Regions from separate parts of the Streptomyces sp. NPDC088707 genome, predicted to be linked through region 2. Evidence: predicted binding sites of a transcription regulator. Region 2 holds the regulator's gene; the other holds the start of a gene.
What was found. The regulator HrcA, encoded in region 2, represses chaperone genes, less so after heat shock. The targets are predictions, from matches to a motif close to TTNGCACTCNGNNNNNCNGAGTGCNAA.
Positions count from the first base shown of each region.

Region 1: the regulator HrcA is predicted to act here: its motif matches at 8,196-8,222, upstream of groL (chaperonin GroEL).

Region 1 covers NZ_JBIVLV010000011.1:54,252-66,264, reverse strand. The annotation lists gene ACIP84_RS29420 (transporter substrate-binding domain-containing protein) at 1-673, shown strand, start outside; gene ACIP84_RS29415 (lysine 2,3-aminomutase) at 697-1,956, opposite strand; gene ACIP84_RS29410 (SRPBCC domain-containing protein) at 2,285-2,755, opposite strand; gene ACIP84_RS29405 (hypothetical protein) at 2,968-4,584, shown strand; gene ACIP84_RS29400 (hypothetical protein) at 4,574-6,295, shown strand; gene groL (chaperonin GroEL) at 6,401-8,029, opposite strand; gene ACIP84_RS29390 (cold-shock protein) at 8,349-8,552, opposite strand; gene ACIP84_RS29385 (MoaD/ThiS family protein) at 8,989-9,264, opposite strand; gene thrC (threonine synthase) at 9,279-10,589, opposite strand; SAM riboswitch class I at 10,583-10,780, opposite strand; gene ACIP84_RS29375 (glucosyl-3-phosphoglycerate synthase) at 10,930-11,871, shown strand; gene ACIP84_RS29370 (hypothetical protein) at 11,910-12,013, shown strand, end outside.
Region 2 covers NZ_JBIVLV010000006.1:67,353-79,365, forward strand. The annotation lists gene ACIP84_RS19390 (ATP-binding protein) at 1-1,096, opposite strand, end outside; gene ACIP84_RS19395 (hypothetical protein) at 1,173-1,571, shown strand; gene ACIP84_RS19400 (16S rRNA (uracil(1498)-N(3))-methyltransferase) at 1,703-2,446, opposite strand; gene ACIP84_RS19405 (nitronate monooxygenase) at 2,443-3,522, opposite strand; gene dnaJ (molecular chaperone DnaJ) at 3,632-4,768, opposite strand; gene hrcA (heat-inducible transcriptional repressor HrcA) at 4,769-5,788, opposite strand; gene ACIP84_RS19420 (MBL fold metallo-hydrolase) at 5,937-6,665, shown strand; gene ACIP84_RS19425 (DUF3097 domain-containing protein) at 6,676-7,476, shown strand; gene hemW (radical SAM family heme chaperone HemW) at 7,522-8,754, opposite strand; gene ACIP84_RS19435 (AMP-dependent synthetase/ligase) at 8,845-10,722, opposite strand; gene lepA (translation elongation factor 4) at 10,923-12,013, opposite strand, start outside.

The sequences.
Region 1 (12,013 bases), on a different contig from region 2:
CCGGGCCTCCATCAACCTCGGGAACCCGGTGCTCGCCCAGGGCACCCCCGAGGCGCCGTCCGGGATCACCGTCGATCTGGCGAGGGAGATCGGGGCGCGGCTCGGGCTCGCCGTCGAGCTGCTCTGCTTCGACGCGGCGCGGAAGTCCTTCGAGGCGATGGCCGACGGCCGGGCCGACCTCTGCTTCCTCGCCGTGGATCCGGCGCGGGAGACGGAGGTCGCGTTCACCGCCCCGTACGTCGTCATCGAGGGCGTGTACGCCGTCCCCGTCGGCTCCCGCCTCGCCACCGTCGAGGACGTCGACGCGCCCGGCGTCCGGATCGGCGTCAAGCAGGGGTCCGCGTACGACCTGTTCCTCTCCCGCTCCCTCACGCACGCGACGGTCGTGCGCGGCGCGGAGGGCGTCGACACCTTCCGCGCCGAGGGTCTCGACGTGGGCGCCGGGATCCGCCAGCCCATGACGTCCTACGTGCGGGAGCACCCCGACGTCCGGCTGATCGAGGGCCGGTTCATGCAGATCCGGCAGGCGGTCGGCACGACGGTCGACCGCGCGCCCGAGACGGTCGCCTTCCTCCGCTCCACCGTCGAGGAGCTGAAGGCCGACGGCTTCGTGGCGGACTCGCTCCGTCGCGCCGGCCAGGACACCGGGCTGCTCGCCCCGCCCGCGGCCTGACGCCGGCAGCGACGGGACCCGCTTCACCCCACGACGTCCGCAGCCGTCAACGGCTCCCCCGGGATCAGGATCCGGTCCCGGAGCCCGTACGGGGTCAGCTCGTCCCACCACCTCGCCGCCGGGTCGAAGCGGGCGTGCGCCACGGCGCCGGCCAGCGCGGGATCGCGGGCCCGGAGCGCACGGAGGGCGAAGGCCGGCCCCTGGCCGAGGCCGACGACACCGTCCACGGCCAGGGCGCCCAGCTCCGTGGACATCACAGGAGCTCCGACGACGGGCACGAGCCCCCGGCCCCGCTGCCGTACCGCCGCCGCGTGGACGTCCAGGACCTCCGCGAGCGGCAGCCCGAAGCAGCGGCGGGCGCCCGAGCCGCGCTCGACGAGCATGCGGTACGGGACGAGGCCGAGCGCGGTCTGCTCCCGCCACATCCGCGCCCAGACTCCGGCGTCGTCGTTGACATGCCGGAGGACGGGGCCCTGGGTGCGGATCGCCGCTCCCGTCGCGAGGACGCGGGCGAGGGCCCGGCGGGTCGGCGCCGGGTCGAGCTCCCGGGGGTGGGTGAGGTGGAGGAGCAGCGAGAGGCGGCGGCCGGCCGCGACGACCCGTTCGAGGACGCGGAGGAGGTCGTCGGCGTCGGCGAGGTCGTCGCTCGCGAAGCGCTCCGGCGCGTGGATCACGGCCCTCGTCCGGATGCTGATCGTCCGCACCCGGGGCGTGGCCAGGAGCGGCGAGAGGTACGCGTCGAGCTCAGCCGCCCGCATGGCGAGCGGGTCCTCGCCGTCGAGGACGACGTCCGTGATCTCCGGGTGCCGGGCCAGGCGGGCCGTCATCGCCTCGGGCCCGCCCCGCGCCGGACCGCCGGCGTCCGGGGGCCGGCGGAAGCAGGACGCGCAGGGGGCGGGGCAGCCGCGGCGCCGGTCGGGGAGGACGAGCAGGGTGCCCGGATAGGTGTGCCGGACGGCCTCGGTGTCCCGGCCGGCCGGGTGCGGGTCGAGTCGTTCGCGCAGGCCGTCGACGACGAGCCGCAACCGGTCGCGGTCGCCGTCCCGCAGGGTCTGCTCGACGGCGGCGAAGTCCGCGGGGGCGAGCAGGTCGCGGTGGGGCACGAGGAGCCGGTAGAGGGGGTCGTCGGGGGCGCGCGACCAGTCGATGAGCTCGTCGGCGGCGTGGGAGCCGACCCGGAACGGCAGCACGCGGCCGACGACGTCGGCGTCGTGCGCGAGGGCGGGCCGCCCGGTGCGGTCGGCGATGAGTCGGGCGAGGCGGTGACCGGTGAGGACGGTCACCCGTTCCCCACCACCGGCACGTCGGTCGTCTGCACGGTCGTCGCCTCCTCGAAGGCCTCACCGATCGCCGGTGCGGCGCACCCCGGACGATGATGGGGAGGGGAGACCCCGGCCGCCAATGGCACTAGCGGTGGCCCGACGTGGGGGCAACGGAGGAGTCCGGCCAATCGCGCGCGACACGTACCGGACAGCACGATGTGACGCGGACATCCGTTCTCCACCCATCCGTCCCGCTTCGCACCCGAGGCCTTTCAGCCTGGCGTAAGCCCGCGGCATCTGCCAGATTGGCGCCTTTCCTCCGGGAGGAACGGGTGCGCCGGGCCGGCCCTCACATCGACCTCAGGTGTTCCGCGAGCCGGTCGTACTGCTCCCGGACCCCCGCCTCCATGCCCGCCGCCAGCGACTGGTCCCTGATCTCGTTCGACGGCCAAAAGGACGTGCTGGTCAGGGCCGTGCCGCCGTCCGGAGTCGAGTCGAACGTGAGCGTGACGCGGACCGGCTCCCCGTCCGGCATCTGCTCGAAGACCTCCGTGTAGTCGAGCCGCTCCACCGGTACGACGTCCTCGTACATGCCGGAGAAGACGATCTGCTGACCGTCCGGGGCGGTCTGGCCCCAGCGCCACGCACCGCCCACCCGCAGATCGATGTCGACGACCGTCGTGGTCAGTCCGGACACCCCGTACCACTCCCGTACGTGCGCGGGGACCGTCCACGCCTCCCAGACCCTGGCCGGCGGGGCGTCGAAGGTCCTGGTGATGACCAGCTCGCGATCGGCGGGTGTCGTCAGCAGGGTGACCATGGCCTCGGCCCTTCCACCGTGTCCTTTTCGGTCTCTTCCAGGATCACTCGGGCACGCCCGGCCGGCCACTCCCGGAAAGGGAGTGAACATGTTCAACAGGTGAGCGCTAAAGTTCTGCCACGCGGCCGCCCCCGATCACGGGCGACGCCGCCATCACAGACCTGTGGGGGGTCCCTTTGCCGCGCTCAACGCGCAGGCTTCCGCACGCCTTCGTGCGTGCCGCAGCCGTCTTCGCTCTCTCGGCGGGCGTCATCGTGCCCGCCGTCGTCCACGCCCCGACCGCCTACGCGGATGCGCCGCTCCTGTCCGGCAAGACGCTGGACAACGGGCGCTACCGCGTGGATCTGCCCGCCAACGCGCTCTGGATCAAGGTCAGCGTCCTGGCCTCCACCGACCCTGGCGCCGCCGTGCTCGCCTCCACGGAGGCGCTCACCACGGACAACATCCGCTGGGAGACGGAGGCGCCCTTCACGCTCCCGCAGGGCACCGCCTTCCAGGACTACCCGGTACGCGTCGAGTACCGGATGCCCGGCGGCACCACCCAGCGGACCGCCGGCGCCACCTACAGCTACCGGCCGCACGTCGGCGTCACCGACCTGTCCTGGGACCGCGAGAACACCAGCTACGACCAGCGCCAGGCCGTCCTCTCCGGCAGGACGACCCTCTGGGACCCGGCCACCGGCGCCCGCACCACCGCGCCCGCCGGCACCCAGGTGGCGATCGCCCTCAACGCGCAGGACGGCACCGGCAGGGTCATCCGCTCCACCGCCACGACCCTCGCGGACGGCACCTTCTCCGTGACGGTGACCCCGGGCGGCTGGGTCTCCGGCACCGCGACCGTGGTCACCGCCGGCACCGGCAACGACCCGGACGACGCCGCCTTCGTCCCGAACCTGGGCGTGGAACGGCTCCTGTACCGGATCAGCACCAACGTCAACAAGTACCGCGTGCTCGCCGGTACGGACGTGCGGGTCAGCGGGCACGTGGAGCGGTACACGCCGACCGGCTGGAAGCCCTTCCCCGGCGCCTCCGTCGTCGCGACCGGATCACAGCCCTACGGCTCCAACCCGGCGACCGTCCTGGGCAGCACCACGTCCTCCGCGACCGGCGCCTTCTCCTTCAACGCGCGGCCCCAGTACAGCACCGAATTCGTGTACACCTCGCTGCGGTACTCGCCGTACTTCGACGACGCCCGCGCCTACGCCAAGAGCGACATCGTCGTACCGCAGCAGTTCTCGTACTCCCCGCACACGATCACCCTGGACGAGTACGGGAAGCTCACCGCCACGGGCGGGTTCGGCTCGGCCTACTGCCGCAACGGGCAGCCCGTGCAGCTCCAGGTCTCCTTCGACGCCGGTCGCAGCTGGCGCGTCATGCGCAGCGGCATGACCGACAGCGGCTGCTCCTACCGCTTCACCACCCAGGGCTACGAGAGCGCCCTCTACCGGATCCACCACCCGGAGACCAACGAGCTGGTCGCCAAGGGCAGTACGTCCCTGAAGCGGGGCCGCACGCCCACCCGCTTCTCCGCCTTCACCATCAGCCCCACCCGGCCCACCGTGAACGGCAAGATGACCGTCTCCGGCACCGTCCAGCGCAAGGTGGGCGGCGTCTGGAAGCCGCTCGCCGGAGCCAAGCTGACCCTGGTCTACAAGCCCAGGAACGAGAACCAGTGGTACTGGGTGACCAAGAGCATCACCACCAACAGCAGCGGCCGGTTCAGCTACCGCGCCACCGCCTACGGCGACGGCTCCTGGGCCGCGTACCTCAACACCACGGGCACCTACTTCTACAGCGACACGAAGGCGATCTACATCGATGCGCGCTGACCTCCGCCCCTCCCGCGCCCTGACGGCGGGCCTGGCCGCCGCAGCCCTCGCCGCGACGACCCTCGCCGTCACCGCCGCGCCCGCCACCGCGGCCGACCCGCTCGTCGGCATCGGCCGGGCCCTCACCGACGACACCCAGCGCGGCATCTTCCAGGTCACCGCCTGGACGGACGCCCCTCAGGCGAAGATCACCAAGGTCTCGGCCCAGGTCCGGCAGGGCGACACCGTCCTCGTCGACATCCCGACGCTCGCGGGCGTGACCGATCCCTGGAACCCCTCGGCCCAGGCCACCACCTTCCGCCTGCCCGACGCGGCCGTGCTGAAGCTCGTCGAGGACGGCGGCCGCATCCCGGCCCTCGGGACGTACGCCATCGACGTCACCGCCACCGACTCGCTGGGGAACAAGCAGACCCGGACCGACGCCGGACAGCTCGACTTCCGGCTCCGCCCCGAGATCACCCTCGTCCCCACCAAGCCCACGTACGCCGACCGCAACGCCCGCCCCTCGGGCACTGTCGTCGGCATCCAGCCCGGCTCCGGGGACCGGGTCGCACTGGCCGACCTGCCGGTGACCGTCAAGCGGCTCGACCCGCCGCGGGACGGGACGCAGAGCCCGCCCCGACAGGCGGTCACCGACGCGGACGGCCGCTTCACGTCGCCACCGTTCCCGATCTCCAGCGCGGACCTGAACATCCCGAACCTCGCCTTCTGGGCGACGGTCACCGCCGACACCTCCGAGCTCCACGGCACCGTGACGGATCACCTCAGCGTCTACCAGCACGAGTCGCGCAAGGTGGCCGTCACTGCCACCGCCGACAAGAAGCGGGCGCTCGACGGGGAGACCGTGACCGTCAGCGGCCGGATGACCGACCCGGCCGCGGCCGGCGCGCCCGTCGCGAACCACGAGGTGCGCGTGCGGCTCGGCGGCCCCACCTGGGGAACGGGCTCCAGCACCGTCGTCCGGACCGGGACGGACGGCCGGTTCACCGCCCGGCTCATCGCCGTCGCGGGCAAGGAGTCCGGCGGCTTCGCGGTCGAGTCGCCCGACCGGTACGTGGAGTTCCCCGCGCACTACGGCGCCCTGGCCATCCCCCTCGACTCCCGCACCGACCTCCGCACGTACGGGCTCTCCGCCGACGGCCGGGTCACGGTCTCCGGCACCTTCGGCGCCCGGTACGAGGCGGAACCGAACTTCACGACGGCCCAGTTCGTCCGGCTGGAGCAGCTCGTCGGCGGCGCCTGGAAGGCGATCGCCTGGGGAAACGTCAACTCGGCCTACTACAACGAGTTCACGGCCTCGGCGGCGAGCCGGGGCGGCACCTTCCGTCTCCGGCACCTCACCACCGACCAGTTCGCCGAGTCCAGCACCGGCACGCTGCGGCTGACCCGCATCGACACCCGGATCGTCTCCCTGAACGCCGGCCCCGAGCCGGTCGCGAAGGGCGGGTACGTGACGGTCACCGGCGGGCTCCAGCACTACACGGACAACAAGTGGCGCGCGTACGCGAACGCCCCGGTCGTCCTGCAGTTCCAGCCGCGGGGCTCCACGACGTGGAAACAGGTGGCGACCGGCCGGTCGAACGCGAGCGGCAACGTGTCCCTGAAGGCCAAGGTCACCGGGGACGGCAGCTGGCGCCTCCGCCACTACGGCGACGGCAAGCACTTCAACACCCCGGCCTCGGCCGGCGGTGACTACGTCGACATGCGCTGACCGCGGCGCTCCCCAACGCCCGAGGGCGGCACCCCCCTGCCGGGGAGTGCCGCCCTCGTTCGTGCTGAGCTTCGCGTTCAGCGATGAACCACCGATCCCGGAGGATCAGAAGTCCATGTCACCGCCCGGCATGCCGCCGCCGGCCGGCGCGGACGCCTTCTCCGGCTTGTCGGCGATGACGGCCTCGGTGGTGAGGAACAGCGCGGCGATCGACGCGGCGTTCTGCAGCGCGGAGCGCGTGACCTTCGCCGGGTCGATGATGCCCTCGGCGATGAGGTCGACGTACTCGTTGGTCGCGGCGTTCAGGCCGTGACCGACGGGCAGGTTGCGGACCTTCTCCGCCACGACGCCGCCCTCGAGGCCGGCGTTGACCGCGATCTGCTTCAGCGGGGCCTCAAGGGCCAGCTTCACGATGTTCGCGCCCGTGGCCTCGTCACCCGCGAGGTCGGCCTCGAGCTTCTCGAAGACCGAGGAGGCCTGGAGCAGGGCCACGCCACCGCCGGCGACGATGCCCTCCTCGACGGCCGCCTTCGCGTTGCGAACGGCGTCCTCGATGCGGTGCTTGCGCTCCTTGAGCTCGACCTCGGTCGCGGCACCGGCCTTGATGACCGCAACACCGCCGGCGAGCTTCGCCAGGCGCTCCTGCAGCTTCTCGCGGTCGTAGTCCGAGTCGCTGTTCTCGATCTCGGCGCGGATCTGGTTCACGCGACCGGCGACCTGCTCGCTGTCACCGGCACCGTCGACGATGGTGGTCTCGTCCTTGGTGATGACGACCTTGCGGGCGCGGCCCAGCAGGTCGAGGCCCGCGTTCTCCAGCTTCAGGCCGACCTCCTCGGAGATGACCGTGCCGCCGGTGAGGATGGCGATGTCGTTCAGCATGGCCTTGCGACGGTCGCCGAAGCCCGGGGCCTTGACCGCGACGGACTTGAAGGTGCCGCGGATCTTGTTGACGACCAGGGTCGACAGGGCCTCGCCCTCGACGTCCTCGGCGATGATCAGCAGCGGCTTGCCCGACTGCATGACCTTCTCCAGGAGCGGGAGCAGGTCCTTCACCGAAGAGATCTTGGAGTTGACGATCAGGAGGTACGGGTCGTCGAGTGACGCCTCCATACGCTCCATGTCGGTGGCGAAGTACGCCGAGATGTAGCCCTTGTCGAAGCGCATACCCTCGGTGAGCTCCAGCTCCAGACCGAAGGTCTGGGACTCCTCGACGGTGATGACGCCTTCCTTGCCGACCTTGTCCATCGCCTCGGCGATGAGCTCGCCGATCTGGGTGTCGGCGGCGGAGATGGAGGCCGTGGAAGCGATCTGCTCCTTGGTCTCGACATCCTTCGCCTGCTCGAGCAGGGCGCCGGAGACGGCCTCGACGGCCTTCTCGATTCCGCGCTTGAGGGCCATCGGGTTGGCACCGGCGGCCACGTTGCGCAGGCCCTCGCGGACGAGCGCCTGGGCGAGAACGGTGGCGGTGGTCGTACCGTCGCCGGCGACGTCGTCCGTCTTCTTGGCGACTTCCTTGACCAGCTCGGCGCCGATCTTCTCGTACGGGTCCTCGAGCTCGATCTCCTTGGCGATGGAGACACCATCGTTGGTGATCGTGGGGGCGCCCCACTTCTTCTCGAGGACGACGTTGCGACCCTTGGGGCCGAGGGTGACCTTGACGGCGTCAGCGAGCTGGTTCATGCCGCGCTCGAGACCGCGCCGGGCCTCCTCGTCGAACGCGATGATCTTGGCCATGTGAAGTGGTCCTCCCGGACATGGGGTGGATAACGCTCCAGGACCGCGCCGACGCCCGCGACGGACGGCCTCCGCAGCTCCGCGTGGTTCCTTGCCCCACCCGGCCGGCGGCCTCGTCTGCCCGATCCTCGTAGCACTCTCACCTTCCGAGTGCTAACGCCAATGATTAGCACTCGCCCTATGAGAGTGCAAGCGACTCTCGAGTTTCGGGAGGTGGACGGGGGGCGCGAGAGGGGCGCGGGAACGCGCGAGGGGCCCGCTTCCCCTCAGGGATGCGGGCCCCTCGACGTCGTTGCGTCGGTGGCCGATCGCGCCGCGCTCAGACGGCGAGCTTGACCATGTCCGCCTGCGGACCCTTCTGGCCCTGCGAGATCTCGAACTCGACTCGCTGTCCCTCTTCGAGGCTGCGGTAGCCATCCATCTGGATCGCGCTGTAGTGGACGAAAACATCCGCACCACCGTCGACCGCGATGAAGCCGTAGCCCTTCTCCGCGTTGAACCACTTGACGGTGCCCTGAGCCATGCCTAACTCCCCTATTACTGGCCCTTGCGCGGGACCCGCACTTCGCGGAACCCGGGTCAGACCCTGCGCCGGAACGCGTCGACCGCGGCTGAATGTATCTGCCCAACTGCCCTCTGCAACAGGTCAATCGAGCGAGAATTCTGGGCGCCACGGAAAGGCGAATTGGGGAGATTCCCTTGGATGACCGGGCAAGTCGGGCCCGGCAAAGCGCGCAGAAGGTACACAACGCGCACACACTTTGGCTGCTTCTTGTCGCGCGGGGACGCATTCTCATATGCGCCTGGCATGAGCAGCGGAGGGGACTTCCCCAACTCTACCGCGCTCAACCATGCAGAATTGCCCCTTCCGCTTTATGGCGCGGAAGGGGCAATTAAGAAAGACGGGGACAACCGGTGGGCCCGCGAAGGCCCACAGCCTCCGGCACCGAGTTCGACGGTCAGCCTCCGGCGACGGCCGGGATGATCGAGACGCCGGCGCCGGCCGGGGTGGCCGTCTCCAGGCCCTGCTCGAAGCGCACGTCGTCGTCGTTCACGTAGACGTTGACGAAGCGGCGCAGCTTGCCCTGGTCGTCCAGGACGCGGGCGGCGATGCCCGTGTGGTTCTTCTCCAGGTCCGCGATGACCTCGGCGAGGGTCGCGCCCTCGGCCTGGACCTCGGACTGACCGCCCGTGTAGGTGCGGAGGATGGTGGGGATGCGGACGTTCACGGCCATGTCTTCGAAACCTTTCAGAGGGCCAGGCCGGCGTCGCGGAACGCGTCCAGGCTCGGGCGGATGGTGACGGTCGCCTGAGAGGTGTCGGCCACCGCGTCCAGGGTCTTGAGTCCGTCGCCGGTGTTGAGGACGACGGTCGTGAGGTTCGGGTCGATCAGCCCGTTCTCGACGAGCTTCTTCGTGACGCCGACGGTCACGCCGCCCGCGGTCTCGGCGAAGATGCCCTCGGTCTGCGCGAGCAGCTTGATCGCGTCCACGACCTGCTCGTCGTTCACGTCCTCCACGGCGCCGCCGGTGCGGCGGGCGATGTCGAGGACGTACGGGCCGTCGGCCGGGTTGCCGATCGCGAGCGACTTGGCGATCGTGTTCGGCTTCTGGGGCCGTACGACGTCGTGGCCGGCCTTGAAGGCCACCGACACCGGGGAGCAGCCCTCGGCCTGCGCGCCGAAGATCTTGTACGGCCTGTCCTCGACGAGGCCCAGCTTGACGAGCTCCTGGAGACCCTTGTCGATCTTCGTGAGCTGGGAGCCGGAGGCGATCGGGATGACGAGCTGGTCGGGGATGACCCAGCCGAGCTGCTCGCAGATCTCGTACGCCAGCGTCTTGGAGCCCTCGCCGTAGTACGGGCGGAGGTTGACGTTGACGAAGCCCCAGCCCTCGCCCAGCGGGTCGCCGATGAGCTCGGAGCAGAAGCGGTTGACGTCGTCGTAGTTGCCCTCGATGGCGACGAGGTCACCGCCGTAGACACCGGCCATGACGACCTTGCCCTGCTCCAGGTCGTGCGGGATGAACACGCAGGAGCGGAAGCCGGCGCGGGCGGCGGCGGCGCCGACGGCGCCGGCCAGGTTGCCGGTGGAGGAGCAGGAGAGGGTGGTGAAGCCGAAGGCGCGGGCGGCCTCGATGGCCTGGGCGACGACCCGGTCCTTGAAGGAGTGGGTCGGGTTGCCGGAGTCGTCCTTGACGAAGAGCTTGCCGGGGGCGACGCCGATCTCGCGGGCGAGGTTGTCGGCCTGGACGAGCTTGGTCCAGCCCGGGTTCAGGTTGGGCTTGTCGGCGACGTCGGCGGGGACGGGCAGCAGCGGGGCGTAGCGCCAGATGTTGGCGGGGCCGGCCTCGATCTGCTTGCGCAGTGCCTCGGGGTCACCGGTGGGGAGGTCGTACGCGACTTCGAGCGGTCCGAAACAGAGTTCGCAGGCGAAGATCGGGCCGAGCGGGAAGACTTCACCGCATTCGCGACAGGAGAGTCCGGACGCGGGACCGAGGTCGACCGAGGTGGCGGGGGTAGCAGTCTGTACAGCCATGGAGGCGAGGCCCTTTCTCCTCATCTTTCCCATGACGAATTTTTCGTCATGAGACGGATTTGGCACCTTCCCTAGCCGGGGGCCTCGCGCATGAAAGCTGTGCCCGTCAGGGCTCCACCTGGGGTGGTGGCCGGGAGACGGGTGGGCGAGACAAACCGACTGGAGGGTTGCCGGGGCTTCAACGGGCCGTTTCCCTCTGCCCCTCTGGATGAGCGGTATTCGATTGTGAAGCGCGGTGGACTTTCGTTCCTGCGCTCCGACGCGGGCGGCACCCCGACGTGCATCGGGCATCCGCGTTGTTCAAGACTGTAACCGAAGGCCCGGACGCTTGGACCGGCCGTCCGAACCGCGAGATGGAGATCACGTGCTGGAAGAGGTGGAGCGCTGGCTGGACCGGCGGTCCTGGTCCGTGGCGGACCGGCCGCTGGAGCGGATCCTCGCCGCGAAGCGGAACACGAAGGTCAGCGTCGTCCTGCCGGCGCTGAACGAGGAGGCGACGGTGGGTGACATCGTCGCCGTGATCCGGCGCGAGCTCATGTCGGAGGCGGTACCGCTCGTCGACGAGCTGGTGGTGATCGACTCGGGCTCCACGGACCGTACGGCGGTGGTGGCGGCGGCGGCCGGGGCGCGGGTGGTCGCGCGGGACGCGATACTCCCCCGGATACCGGCCGTGCCGGGCAAGGGCGAGGTCCTGTGGCGGTCGCTGATGGTGACCACGGGGGACGTGGTGTGCTTCGTCGACGCGGACCTGCGGGACTTCTCGGCGGACTTCGTGTCGGGGATCGTGGGCCCGCTGCTCACCGACCCGGACGTGGACTTCGTGAAGGCGATGTACGACCGCCCGTTCGGAGACACCCCTGGTCAAGGGGGTCGGGTGACGGAGCTCGTGGCCCGCCCTCTGCTCAATCTGCACTGGCCGCAGCTGGCCGGCCTCGTACAGCCGCTGGGCGGCGAGTACGCGGCGCGCCGGTCCCTGCTCGAACGGCTGCCCTTCCCGGTCGGTTACGGGGTGGAGCTCGGGCTGCTCGTGGACGCGCTGCACACGGTGGGTCTGGACGCGCTCGCGCAGGTGGACGTGGGGGTGCGCAAGCACCGGCACCAGGACGGGCAGGCGCTGGGCCGGATGGCGGCGGCGATCTACCGGACGGCGCAGCTGCGGCTCTCGCGGGGACATCTGGTGCGGCCTCTGCTGACGCAGTTCGAGCGGGGCGAGAAGGGCTTCGAGCCGCGGACGTACGCGGTGGACACGGAGGAGCGGCCACCGATGGCCGACATCGTGGAGTACGCCCGCCGCCGCGTGGCGTAACGCCCCATGATGATCTGTTTTGCCTACATTGCCCTTTTATGCGCTTCAGACAACATCACCTGGGCAGGGTGCTCGCGGCCGTCGTGGCCGTCGGACTGACGGCGGGCTCGCTCGCGTTCACCGCGGCGGGGCCGGCCGCGGC
Region 2 (12,013 bases):
CCTCGGCGGCCGACTCGCAGACATGGGCGAGGTCGGCGCCGGAGAAGTCCTCGGTGGCCTTGACGAGCTTGCCGAGGTCGACGGCCTCGATGGGCCGCTCGCGCAGGTGGTAGCGGAGGATCGCCTCGCGCGCGGTGGCGTCGGGCGGCAGCACGAGCAGCGTGCGGTCGAGGCGACCGGGGCGGCGCAGCGCGATGTCCACGTCCCAGGGCACGTTGGTGGCGGCGAGCACGAACACGCCCTCGTTGCCCGCGCCGCTCGCGATGCCGTCGAGTTCGGTGAGGAGCTGGTTGACGACGTTGCGCAGTCCGCTGTGGTGGGTGCGGGAGCGCTTGGCGCCGAGGGCGTCCAGCTCGTCGAGGAAGACGACGCAGGGGGCCTGGCGGCGGGCGGTCTCGAAGATGTCGTGGATGTTCTTCTCGGAGGCCCCGATCCACATGTCGAGGACGTCGGAGAGCGAGACGGTGAGGAAGTTCGCGCCCAGCTCGCCCGCGACGGCCCGCGCGATGAAGGTCTTGCCGCAGCCGGGAGGCCCGTAGAGGAGCAGACCGCCGCGCAGCGACTTGCCGTACAGCCTGCGCAGTTCGGGGTTGCGCATGGGGGCGAGGAAGGCGGCCTCCAGGCGCTCCTTGACCTCGTCCATGCCGCCGACGTCCGCGAGGCGCACGGCGCCGGGCGCGTCGACGTCCCAGGCGTCGGCGTCCCCGGCGGCTCCGTCGCCGCCGGCGGCCTGCGGGTCCTCCAGGAAACGGGGCCCGACGACGTCCTGCACCTGCTGCTCGGCGGCGTCCCAGTCGAAGGCGGGGGTCCTGCCCGCGGTCGGCTCGGGCCGCTCGGCCGGCCCCGTCGGCTCGGGGGCGCGCTCCGCGGGAGCGGCGGCCGCGGCCGGCGGCATCCCCATGGCCCGCACCATCAGCGCACGCGCGTCCGCGTCCCCCGGCGCGTGCTGGAGCGCGACGGCCGCCTCCGCGACGGCCTCGTCGTTCCGTCCCTCGGAGAGGAGGAGCTCGGCGAAGTGAAGACGCAGGGGTACGTCACCGGGGGCGGCGGCCACGGCGGCGCGCAGACTGCGGATCAGGGGGGACTCGTCGGCCATGCGGCCAGCCTAAGGAGCGCGCGGGGCCGGATGTCCACCGGGTTCGGTCCGTCGCGCACTCCGTACACTTCGCCGGATGAGACGCGACCGCGTACCGCGCAGGCTGACGGTGGGGCCCACGGTGTGGCTGTGGACGGTCGGGCACCACCACACCCCGGACTGCCTGACGTTCCTCACCCTGCGCCGCGCCGAGAACCGCCACGCCCAGCTCCGGCTGGTCTTCCGGGAGGGCCCGGGCCGCATCGTGGCCGGCTACCCCTTCGGCGCGGGCGACATCGCCGCGGCCGGTGCCGGCGCCATCCTCAACCTGAACGAGCCGGGCGTCGCACGCCGCTTCCTGGACGAGGCGGCGGCCCGCGGCCTGCTCCCGACCGCCCACGGCATCCACGACGAGGACGGCTGGCCCCTCTACGACACCCTGACGACAGGGCAAGCACCCGCGGGCGCCGGGGCCGCGGGGAGCCCTGAAGCCTGAAGCGCGCGACGCCGGGAGCCCCGGAGGCCTGAGCGTGCGACGCCGGGAGCGGCCGAATCCGGGAGCGCGCGACGCCGGGAGCCCCGGAGGCCTGAGCGTGCGACCCCGGGAGCGGCCGAATCCGGGAGCGGTCAGCTCCAGCGGCCCGTGCGCCCCAGGACGAGCGCCGTCGCCGCCGTGCCCGCCGTCGACGTCCGCAGCACGCTCCGGCCGAGCCGGTACGGCTTCGCCCCGGCCGCCTCGAACGCCGCGAGCTCCTCGGGGGAGACCCCGCCCTCGGGTCCGACGACCAGCACGATCGAGCCCTTCCCGGGGAGTTCGGCGGTGGCGAGCGCGCCGCTCGGGTGGTCGCGGTCCTCGTGCAGCACGGCCGCGAAGTCGGCGCCGGCCAGCAGCGCGGCGACCTGCTTGGTCGTCATCAGGTCCGCGACCCCGGGGAACCGGGAGCGGCGCGACTGCTTCCCGGCCTCGCGCGCGGTGGACCGCCACTTGGCGAGCGCCTTGAGGCCCCGGTCGCCCTTCCACTGCGTGATGCAGCGGGAGGCGGCCCACGGCACGATCGCGTCCACCCCGGTCTCCGTCATGGTCTCGACGGCGAGTTCGCCCCGGTCGCCCTTGGGCAGCGCCTGGACGACCGTGATCCGGGGCTCCTCCTCGGGGTCCTCGTGGACCTCGTCGACCCGCACGGTGAGCTGGTCCTTGCCCTCGGCGGCCAGCACCACGCACGCGGCCCAGCGGCCCAGCCCGTCGGCGAGGACGAGCTCCTCGCCCGCCCGCAGCCGCTTCACGGAGACGGCGTGCCGGCCCTCCGGACCGTCCAGGAGGAAGCTCCCGGGGCCGGGAACGGCGTCGACGACGAAGACGGGTGCGGTCATGAGGCGCTCCTGTGGGGCAGCTCGGAGAGAGCGGTGTCGAGTTCGGCGGCCAGTACCTCGACCAGCTGCCCGGCGGGGAGTTCGCGGGCGAGCCGGTGGCCCTGACCGGCCCACAGGGCCATGCCCTGGGCGTCGCCGGCGGTGGCGGCGGCCTTGCGGATCGGGGCGGTGAGGTGGTGGATCTCGGGGTAGGCGGCGGGGGCGTACGGCCCGTGCTCGCGCATGAAGCGGTTGACGAGGCCGCGCGCCGGCCGGCCGGTGAAGGCCCGGGTGAGGGCGGTCCGGGTGTACAGCGGGTCGGTCAGGGCCCGCTTGTGCAGCGGGTGGGCGCCCGACTCGGGGCAGCAGAGGAAGGCCGTGCCGAGCTGGGCGGCGTCCGCCCCGGCGGCCAGGGCCGCGGCGATCTGCGCGCCGCGCATGATGCCGCCGGCCGCGACGATCGGCAGGGCGACGCTCTCGCGGACCAGGCTGACCAGGGTGAGCAGCCCGGTGCCCGGGGCGTCGTCGGCGGGGTCGTCGCGGAACGTGCCCTGGTGTCCGCCCGCCTCCGCGCCCTGCACGCAGACGGCGTCCGCCCCGGCCTGCTGGGCGGCGAGGGCCTCCTCGGCGGAGGTGACGGTGACGATCGTGAACGTTCCCACACGCGCGAAGGAGGCGAGTACCTCGGGCGCGGGGCAGCCGAAGGTGAAGGAGACCACACGCACCGGGTCCTCCAGGAGGATCGCCAGCTTGGCGTCGTACGCGTCGTCACGGCAGTCGTCGGTCTCGCCGAGCGGGGTCTCGTACCAGGTGGCCTCGCCCGCGAGCTGATGCCGGTAGACCTCGACGGAGGCGGGGTCGGCGGGCCGTCCGGACTCCGGCAGGAAGAGGTTGACGCCGAAGGGGCGTGCGGTGAGCCCACGCACCTGCTTGATCTCCTGGTAGAGGCCTCCGGCCGTCTTGTACCCGCCGGCCAGGAAGCCGAGCGCCCCGGCCGCGCACACGGCTCCGACCAGCTCGGGGGAGGAGGCGCCACCCGCCATGGGGGCCTGCACGATCGGAACCCGAGAGAGATCGTTCAGTGCGGTGGTGGACATATGGGCATCGTGTCATGCCCCTGCTTCCGGGCCGAATCCGTACGTCAGGTACGGAGGAGGGCGGCGTCCGCAGTCCGCGGTCGCCGCCCCTTCCGTACGGAAATCCCGCCTAGCGCCCGTTGAACGCGTCCTTCAGCCGGGAGAACAGCCCCTGCTGCCCCGGCTGGAACTGCCCCGTGGGCCGCTCCTCGCCGCGCAGCTTGGCCAGTTCGCGCAGGAGGCGCTCCTGCTCCGCGTCGAGCTTGCCCGGGGTCTGCACCTCGACGTGCACGATCAGGTCGCCCCGGCCGTTGCCGCGCAGATGCGTGACGCCGCGGCCGTGCAGCGGGATCGACTGGCCGGACTGGGTGCCCGGACGGACGTCGATCTCCTCAAGGCCGTCGAGGGTCTGCAGCTGCACCTTGGTACCGAGCGCGGCCGCCGTCATCGGGAGGGTGACCGTGCAGTGCAGGTCGTCGCCGCGCCGCTGGAAGGTGTCGTGCGGGGTCTCGTGGATCTCGACGTACAGGTCGCCGGCGGGGCCGCCGCCGGGGCCGACCTCGCCCTCGCCCGCGAGCTGGATCCGGGTGCCGTTGTCGACACCGGCCGGGATCTTGACCGTGAGGGTGCGGCGGGACCGGACCCGCCCGTCGCCCGCGCACTCGGGGCACGGGGTCGGGACGACGGTGCCGAAGCCCTGGCACTGCGGGCAGGGGCGCGAGGTCATGACCTGGCCCAGGAAGGACCGGGTGACCTGCGAGACCTCGCCGCGGCCGCGGCACATGTCACAGGTCTGCGCGGAGGTGCCGGGTGCGGCGCCCTCGCCCGAGCAGGTCGTACAGACGACCGCCGTGTCGACCTGGATGTCCTTGGTGGTGCCGAAGGCCGCCTCGTTGAGGTCGATCTCCAGGCGGATCATGGCGTCCTGGCCGCGGCGGGTCCGCGAGCGCGGGCCGCGCTGCTGGGACGTGCCGAAGAAGGCGTCCATGATGTCGGAGAAGTTGCCGAAGCCACCGGCCCCGAAGCCGCCCGCGCCGCCTCCGCCGGAGGCCGAGAGCGGGTCGCCGCCCAGGTCGTAGACCTGCTTCTTCTGCGGGTCCGAGAGGACCTCGTAGGCGGCGTTGATCTCCTTGAAGCGTTCCTGCGTCTTCGGATCGGGATTCACGTCCGGGTGCAGCTCGCGCGCGAGCCTCCGGAAGGCCTTCTTGATCTCGTCCTGGGAAGCGTCGCGGCGCACGCCGAGTACGGCGTAGTAGTCCGTGGCCACTTACGACTCCGCCAGGATCTGTCCGACGTAACGTGCCACTGCGCGTACCGCTCCCATCGTTCCGGGGTAGTCCATGCGGGTCGGTCCGACCACGCCGAGTTTGGCGACTGCCTCGCCGCCCGAACCGTAGCCGACCGAGACGACGGACGTGGAGCTCAGCCCCTCGTGGGCGTTCTCGTGCCCGATGCGTACGGTCATGCCCGATTCCTTGGCCTCGCCGAGCAGCTTGAGGAGCACGACCTGCTCCTCCAGAGCCTCGAGGACGGGCCTGATCATCAGGGGAAAGTCGGGTCCGAAGCGGGTGAGATTGGCGGTGCCGCCGATCATCAGCCGCTCCTCGTGCTCCTCGACGAGCGTTTCGAGGAGGGTCGCGAGCACGGTCGAGACCGTTCCGCGGTCCTCGGGTTCCTCGAAGGACTCGGGGAGGTCCTGCACCAGCTGCGGCACGTCGGCGAACCGGCGGCCGACCACCCGGCTGTTGAGCCGGGCCCGCAGGTCGGCGAGCGAGGTCTCGCCGAAGGGCGCGGGGCAGTCGATGACCCGCTGCTCGACCCGGCCGGTGTCCGTGATGAGCACCAGCATCAGGCGGGCGGGGGCCAGCGAGAGCAGCTCCACGTGCCGGACGGTCGACCGGGTCAGCGAGGGGTACTGGACGACGGCGACCTGACGGGTCAGCTGGGCGAGCAGCCGGACCGTACGGCCGACGACGTCGTCCAGGTCGACCGCGCCGTCGAGGAAGTTGTGGATGGCCCGGCGCTCGGGCGTCGACAGCGGCTTGACGCCGGCGAGCCGGTCGACGAAGAGGCGGTAGCCCTTGTCGGTCGGGATGCGGCCGGCGCTGGTGTGAGGCTGGGCGATGAAGCCCTCCTCCTCCAGGACGGCCATGTCGTTGCGCACGGTGGCGGGCGAGACGCCGAGCTTGTGGCGCTCGGTGAGCGCCTTGGAGCCGACGGGCTCCTCCGTGCCGACGTAGTCCTGGACGATGGCGCGCAGGACCTCGAGTCTGCGTTCGCTGAGCATCGTGCGCACCTCCAGCTGTCGTCGTCGTTCCGGTTGCTCCGCTTTTGGCACTCGCCCTGTCCGAGTGCCAGCGATCCCCCGGCCAGTGTACGGCGGCGGGCGACGCTCCTGGCAAGGTGGCGGCGCCTGCACCGGTTAGCGTCGCCGCATGGACGTGGATTGGGAAGCGTACGGATGGGAGCGGCTCGCCGACGGGGTGGGCCGGCGACGGCTGCCCGGGTGGGACGCCACGGTCGGACTGGTACTGGGCGAACGGGCGGTGCTGCTGTACGACACGGGCTCCTCGCTCGCGGAGGGCGCCGAACTGCGGACACGGATCGCGGACCTCACGGGCGGCCGCAGAGTGACGCACATCGCACTGAGCCACCCCCATTTCGACCACGTTCTCGGCACGGCGGCGTTCTCGGGCGCGGAGGTCTTCGGCGCGGTGGGCGCGGACGAGCTCCTCGGCCGGGTGCGGGACCGCGAGGCGCTGCGCGCGGACGCGGTACGGCACGGGCTCGACGAGAGGGCGGCGGCGGAGGCGGTGGACGTCCTGGTGGCCCCGCGGCACGTGGTCTCCGGCGAGTGGACGCTCGACCTGGGCGGCCGGCAGGTCCTCCTCGCGAACGTCGGCCCCGGCCACACGGGTCACGACCTGGTGCTCCTGGTGCCGGGCGCGCGGGAGGTGGTCTTCTGCGGCGACCTGGTCGAGGAGTCGGGCGAACCGCAGGCGGGCCCGGACGCGATCCCCTCCCGCTGGCCGGACGCGCTCGACCGGCTGCTGCGGCTCGGCGGCGAGGACGCGGTGTACGTGCCGGGGCACGGGGCGGTGGTGGACGCCACGTTCGTACGACTCCAGCGGGAGGAACTGGCAACGCGCTTCTCCGTCGCATAACGTCGCCCGAATGCGCAGCTACAACCCGGACCTGACACCCCCTTGGAAGCGCTCGGCGCCCGTTCCCGAGGTGCCGGCCGACCGTGATCTGGTCGTCGAGGAGGTCACGACCGGCTTCTGCGGGGCGGTGATCCGCTGCGAGGCGGGCACGGTGACCCTGGAGGACCGGTTCGGCAAGCACCGCGTGTTCCCGCTGGATCCGCGCGGCTTCCTCCTGGAGGGCCGGGTCGTGACGCTGATCCGCCCGGCGGCCGGTCCCGCCCGCCCCACCCGTACGGCGTCGGGCTCGGTGGCGGTCCCGGGGGCGCGGGCCCGGGTGGCGCGCGCGGGCCGGATCTACGTGGAGGGCCGCCACGACGCGGAGCTGGTGGAGCGGGTCTGGGGCGACGACCTCCGTATCGAGGGCGTGGTCGTGGAGTACCTGGAGGGCGTCGACGACCTTCCGTCGATCGTCGCGGAGTTCGCCCCCGCGCCGGACGCCCGGCTGGGCGTCCTGGTGGACCATCTGGTCCCGGGTTCGAAGGAGTCGAGGATCGCCGCTCAGGTGACCTCGCCGGACGTGCTGGTCGTCGGCCACCCGTACATCGACGTCTGGGAGGCGGTGAAACCGGCGTCGGTCGGCATCCGGGCCTGGCCGCGGGTGCCCAGGGGCCAGGACTGGAAGACGGGCGTGTGCGAGGCCCTGGGCTGGCCGCCGAACACGGGCGCCGCCTGGCAGCACATCCTGTCGAGGGTGACGACGTACAAGGACCTGGAACCGGAGCTGCTGGGCCGGGTGGAGGAACTGATCGACTTCGTGACGGCCCCGTAGGGCTCGGTGTCGTCGATCAGCCCCGCGCGATCGGCGGCGTGCCGGCTAGTCGACGAGGTCCCGGACCACCGCGTCCGCGAGCAGCCGTCCGCGCAGGGTCAGGACCGCCCGCCCCGAGGCGTACGGCCCCGCGTCGAGCAGCCCGTCGTCAAGGGCCCTGCGGGCGGCCGCGAGGCCCGCCGGCTTGAGGAGGGACAGCTCGACGCCCTCCCTGAGCCGCAGCTCCAGGAGCACGCGCTCGACCCTGCGGTCCTCCTCGGACAGCAGCTCCCGCCCGGCCCCCGGCGACTTCCCGGCGGCCAGTGCGGCGGCGTACGCACCGGGATGCTTCACGTTCCACCAGCGGACACCGCCGACGTGGCTGTGGGCGCCGGGACCCGCGCCCCACCAGTCCGCCCCGCGCCAGTACAGCTCGTTGTGGAGGCAGCGCCCGGCCTCGGAGGTGGCCCAGTTGGAGACCTCGTACCAGTCGAAACCGGCCCCGGAGAGGACGTCCTCGGCGATCAGGTACCGGTCGGCGTGGACGTCGTCGTCGGTCATGGGGACCTCGCCGCGCCGAATGCGCCGCGCCAGCTGCGTCCCCTCCTCGACGATCAGGGCGTAGGCGCTGATGTGGTCGGGCCCGGCGCCGAGGGCCGCGTCGAGCGAGGCCCGCCAGTCGTCGTCGGTCTCGCCGGGGGTGCCGTAGATCAGGTCGAGGTTGACGTGCTCGAACCCGGCCGCCCGCGCCTCCCCGACGCAGGCCTCGGGGCGGCCCGGGGTGTGCGTCCGGTCAAGGATCTTCAGGACGTGCTGCTTGGCGCTCTGCATGCCGAAGGAGATCCGGTTGAAGCCACCGGCCCGCAGCTCCGCCAGATAGGCCGGGTTCACGGAGTCGGGGTTGGCCTCGGTGGTCACCTCGGCGTCGTCGGCGAGCCCGAACTCCTCGCGGACGGCGCCGAGCATCCGTACGAGGTCACCGGCGGCGAGCAGCGTGGGCGTACCGCCGCCCACGAAGACGGTCCGCACCGGCCTCGGGTCGTCCCCGAGGACCTTGCGGGCCAGCCGGATCTCCTCGACGACCTGCTCGGCGTAGTTGTCCCGGGAGGCGAGCACGCCCCCGGTACCCCGCAGCTCACTGGCCGTGTAGGTGTTGAAGTCGCAGTACCCGCAGCGCGTCGCGCAGTAGGGCACGTGCAGATAGAACCCGAGCGGCCGCTGCCCCGCCCCTTCGAGGGCGTGCGGGGGCAGCGCCCCGTCGTCGGGAACGGACTCACCATCGGGCAGTACGGAAGGCATGAGCCCCATTGTCCCGTACTGCCCGAGGTGAACGCCCGGCCTGTGGACAACCTCTCCACAGGGGCGCGGGCCGCGTCCGCGGCGGCGGGGTCAGGACTCGCGCGACCCCGCGTACATCTCCTCGATGAGGCCCTTGTACTCGCGCTCCACCACCGGCCGCTTCAGCTTCAGGGACGGGGTCAGCTCGCCGTGCTCGATGTCGAGGTCGCGCGGCAGCAGGCGGAACTTCTTGATCGTCTGCCAGCGCTGGAGACCCTCGTTGAGGCGGTCGACGTAGCCCTGGACCATCGCGACGGTCTGCGGGGCGGCGACGATCTCGGCGTACGACTTGCCCGCGAGGTCGTGCTCGGCGGCCCAGCCGAGGAGGGTGGGCTCGTCGAGGGCGATCAGCGCGGTGCAGAAGTTCCGGTCGGCGCCGTGGACGAGGATGTTCGAGACGAACGGGCAGACGGCCTTGAACTGGCCCTCGACCTCGGCCGGCGCGATGTACTTGCCGCCGGACGTCTTGATCAGGTCCTTCTTGCGGTCGGTGATCCGCAGGTAGCCGTCGGCGGACAGCTCGCCGATGTCACCGGTGTGGAACCAGCCGTCGGACTCCAGGACCTCGTTCGTCTTCTCCGGCAGCCCGTGGTAGCCCTCCATGACGCCGGGGCCGCGCAGCAGGATCTCGCCGTCGTCGGCGATCCGGACCTCGGTGCCGGGGAGCGGCTTGCCGACGGTGCCGGTGCGGTAGGCCTCGCCCGGGTTGACGAAGGAGGCGGCGGACGTCTCGGTGAGTCCGTAGCCCTCCAGGATGTGGATGCCGGCGCCGGCGAAGAAGTAGCCGATCTCGGGGGCGAGCGCGGCGGATCCGGAGATGCACGCGCGCAGGTTGCCGCCGAAGGCCTCACGGATCTTCGCGTAGACGAGGGCGTCGGCGACCTTGTGCTTGGCGGTGAGGCCGAAGGGCGCGGAGGCGGTCCCGGTGCGGCGGAAGTTGTCCTGGCTGGCCTTGGCGTACTCGCGGGAGACGCCGGCCGCCCACTGGAAGATCTTGTACTTGGCTCCGCCGGCGGCGCGGGCCTTGGCGGCGACCCCGTTGTAGACCTTCTCGAAGATGCGGGGCACGGCCGCCATGTAGGTCGGCTGGACGACCGGCAGGTTCTCGATGATCTTGTCGACGCGGCCGTCGACGGCGGTGACGTGCCCGACCTCGATCTGGCCCGAGGTCAGGACCTTGCCGAAGACATGGGCGAGCGGCAGCCACAGGTACTGCACGTCGACCTGGGTGACGAGACCCGTGGCGGCGATGGCCTTGGCCATGTACGACCAGTTGTCGTGCGGGAGGCGGACGCCCTTGGGGCGGCCCGTGGTGCCCGAGGTGTAGATGAGGGTCGCGAGCTGCGTCGCGGTGATCGCCGCGACCCGCTCCTTGACGGCCCCGGGGTGCTTCTCCAGGTAGCCCTTGCCGCGCGCCTCCAGCTCGGCGAGCGTGAGGACGAACTCACCGTCGCTCTCCACCCCGGTGGCGTCGATGACGACGACATGGCGGAGGTTCGGCAGGTCGGCGCGGCGCTCGACGGCCTTCGCGAGCTGCGCGGCGTCCTCGGCGATGAGGACCCGCGACTCCGAGTCGGAGAGGATGAACGCCGACTCCTCGGCGTTAGTCTGCGGGTAGACCGTGGTGGTCGCGGCGCCCGCGCACATGACCCCGAGGTCGGCGAGGATCCACTCGACCCGGGTGGCGGAGGCGAGGGCGACCCGCTCCTCCGACTCGACGCCGAGGTCGACGAGCCCGGCGGCGATCGCGTAGACCCGCTCGGCGGCCTGCCCCCAGCTGAGCGACTTCCAGTCGTCCGGGCCGGAGCCGGAGGCGGCGGGCACCGGGTAGCGGTACGCCTCCGCATCCGGGGTCCGCTCGACGCGCTCAAGGAAGAGGGTCGCCACGGAGGGCGGCCGATTCTCGATCTGGGTCTGTGTGTCGCTCACGACGTCCTCCGGGCGGCGGCGGTGCCTTCTGGTGGTTCGTAACTAACTGGCGAGTAACCTTCGAGCCGGGATCAGAGTAAAGGCCCGAGGTCCGGCGCGTAAGGGCCTACGGGGCGCCGCTTCATAACGAACGGGCCCACGCGCGCATGTGGCGCGTGGACCCGTTGCATGTACAGGACAGCTACGTGGGGCGCCCTGGACTACTTCTTCTTGCCGGAGGACTCGTCGCTCGACAGAACGGCGATGAAGGCCTCCTGCGGCACCTCCACCGAGCCGACCATCTTCATGCGCTTCTTGCCTTCCTTCTGCTTCTCGAGCAGCTTCCGCTTACGGGAGATGTCACCGCCGTAGCACTTGGCGAGGACGTCCTTGCGGATGGCGCGAATGGTCTCACGGGCGATCACCCGGGAGCCGATCGCGGCCTGGATCGGCACCTCGAAGGCCTGCCTCGGGATGAGCTCGCGCAGCTTCGCGACGAGCCGCACACCGTAGGCGTACGCGGCGTCCTTGTGGGTGACGGCCGAGAAGGCGTCGACCTTGTCGCCGTGCAGCAGGATGTCGACCTTGACCAGGCTGGAGGCCTGCTCGCCGGTGGGCTCGTAGTCGAGGGAGGCGTAACCGCGCGTCTTGGACTTCAGCTGGTCGAAGAAGTCGAAGACGATCTCGGCGAGGGGCAGGGTGTAGCGGATCTCGACCCGGTCCTCGGAGAGGTAGTCCATGCCGATCAGGGTGCCGCGACGCGTCTGGCACAGCTCCATGATCGCGCCGATGAACTCGCTGGGGGCGAGGATCGTGGCGCGTACGACGGGCTCGTACACGTCGTCGATCTTGCCCTCGGGGAACTCGCTCGGGTTCGTGACCGTGTGCTCGCTGCCGTCCTCCATGACCACGCGGTAGACCACGTTGGGGGCGGTGGCGATGAGGTCGAGCCCGAACTCGCGCTCCAGGCGCTCGCGGATCACGTCGAGGTGGAGGAGCCCCAGGAAGCCGACGCGGAAGCCGAAGCCCAGCGCGGCGGAGGTCTCCGGCTCGTAGACCAGCGCGGCGTCGTTGAGCTGCAGCTTGTCCAGGGCCTCGCGGAGGTCCGGGTACTCCGAGCCGTCCAGCGGGTAGAGGCCCGAGAAGACCATCGGCTTCGGGTCCTTGTACCCGCCGAGGGCCTCGGTGGCGCCCTTGTTCAGGGAGGTGATCGTGTCACCGACCTTGGACTGGCGGACGTCCTTCACACCGGTGATGAGGTAGCCCACCTCGCCGACGCCGAGACCGTCGGACGGCGTCATCTCCGGGGACG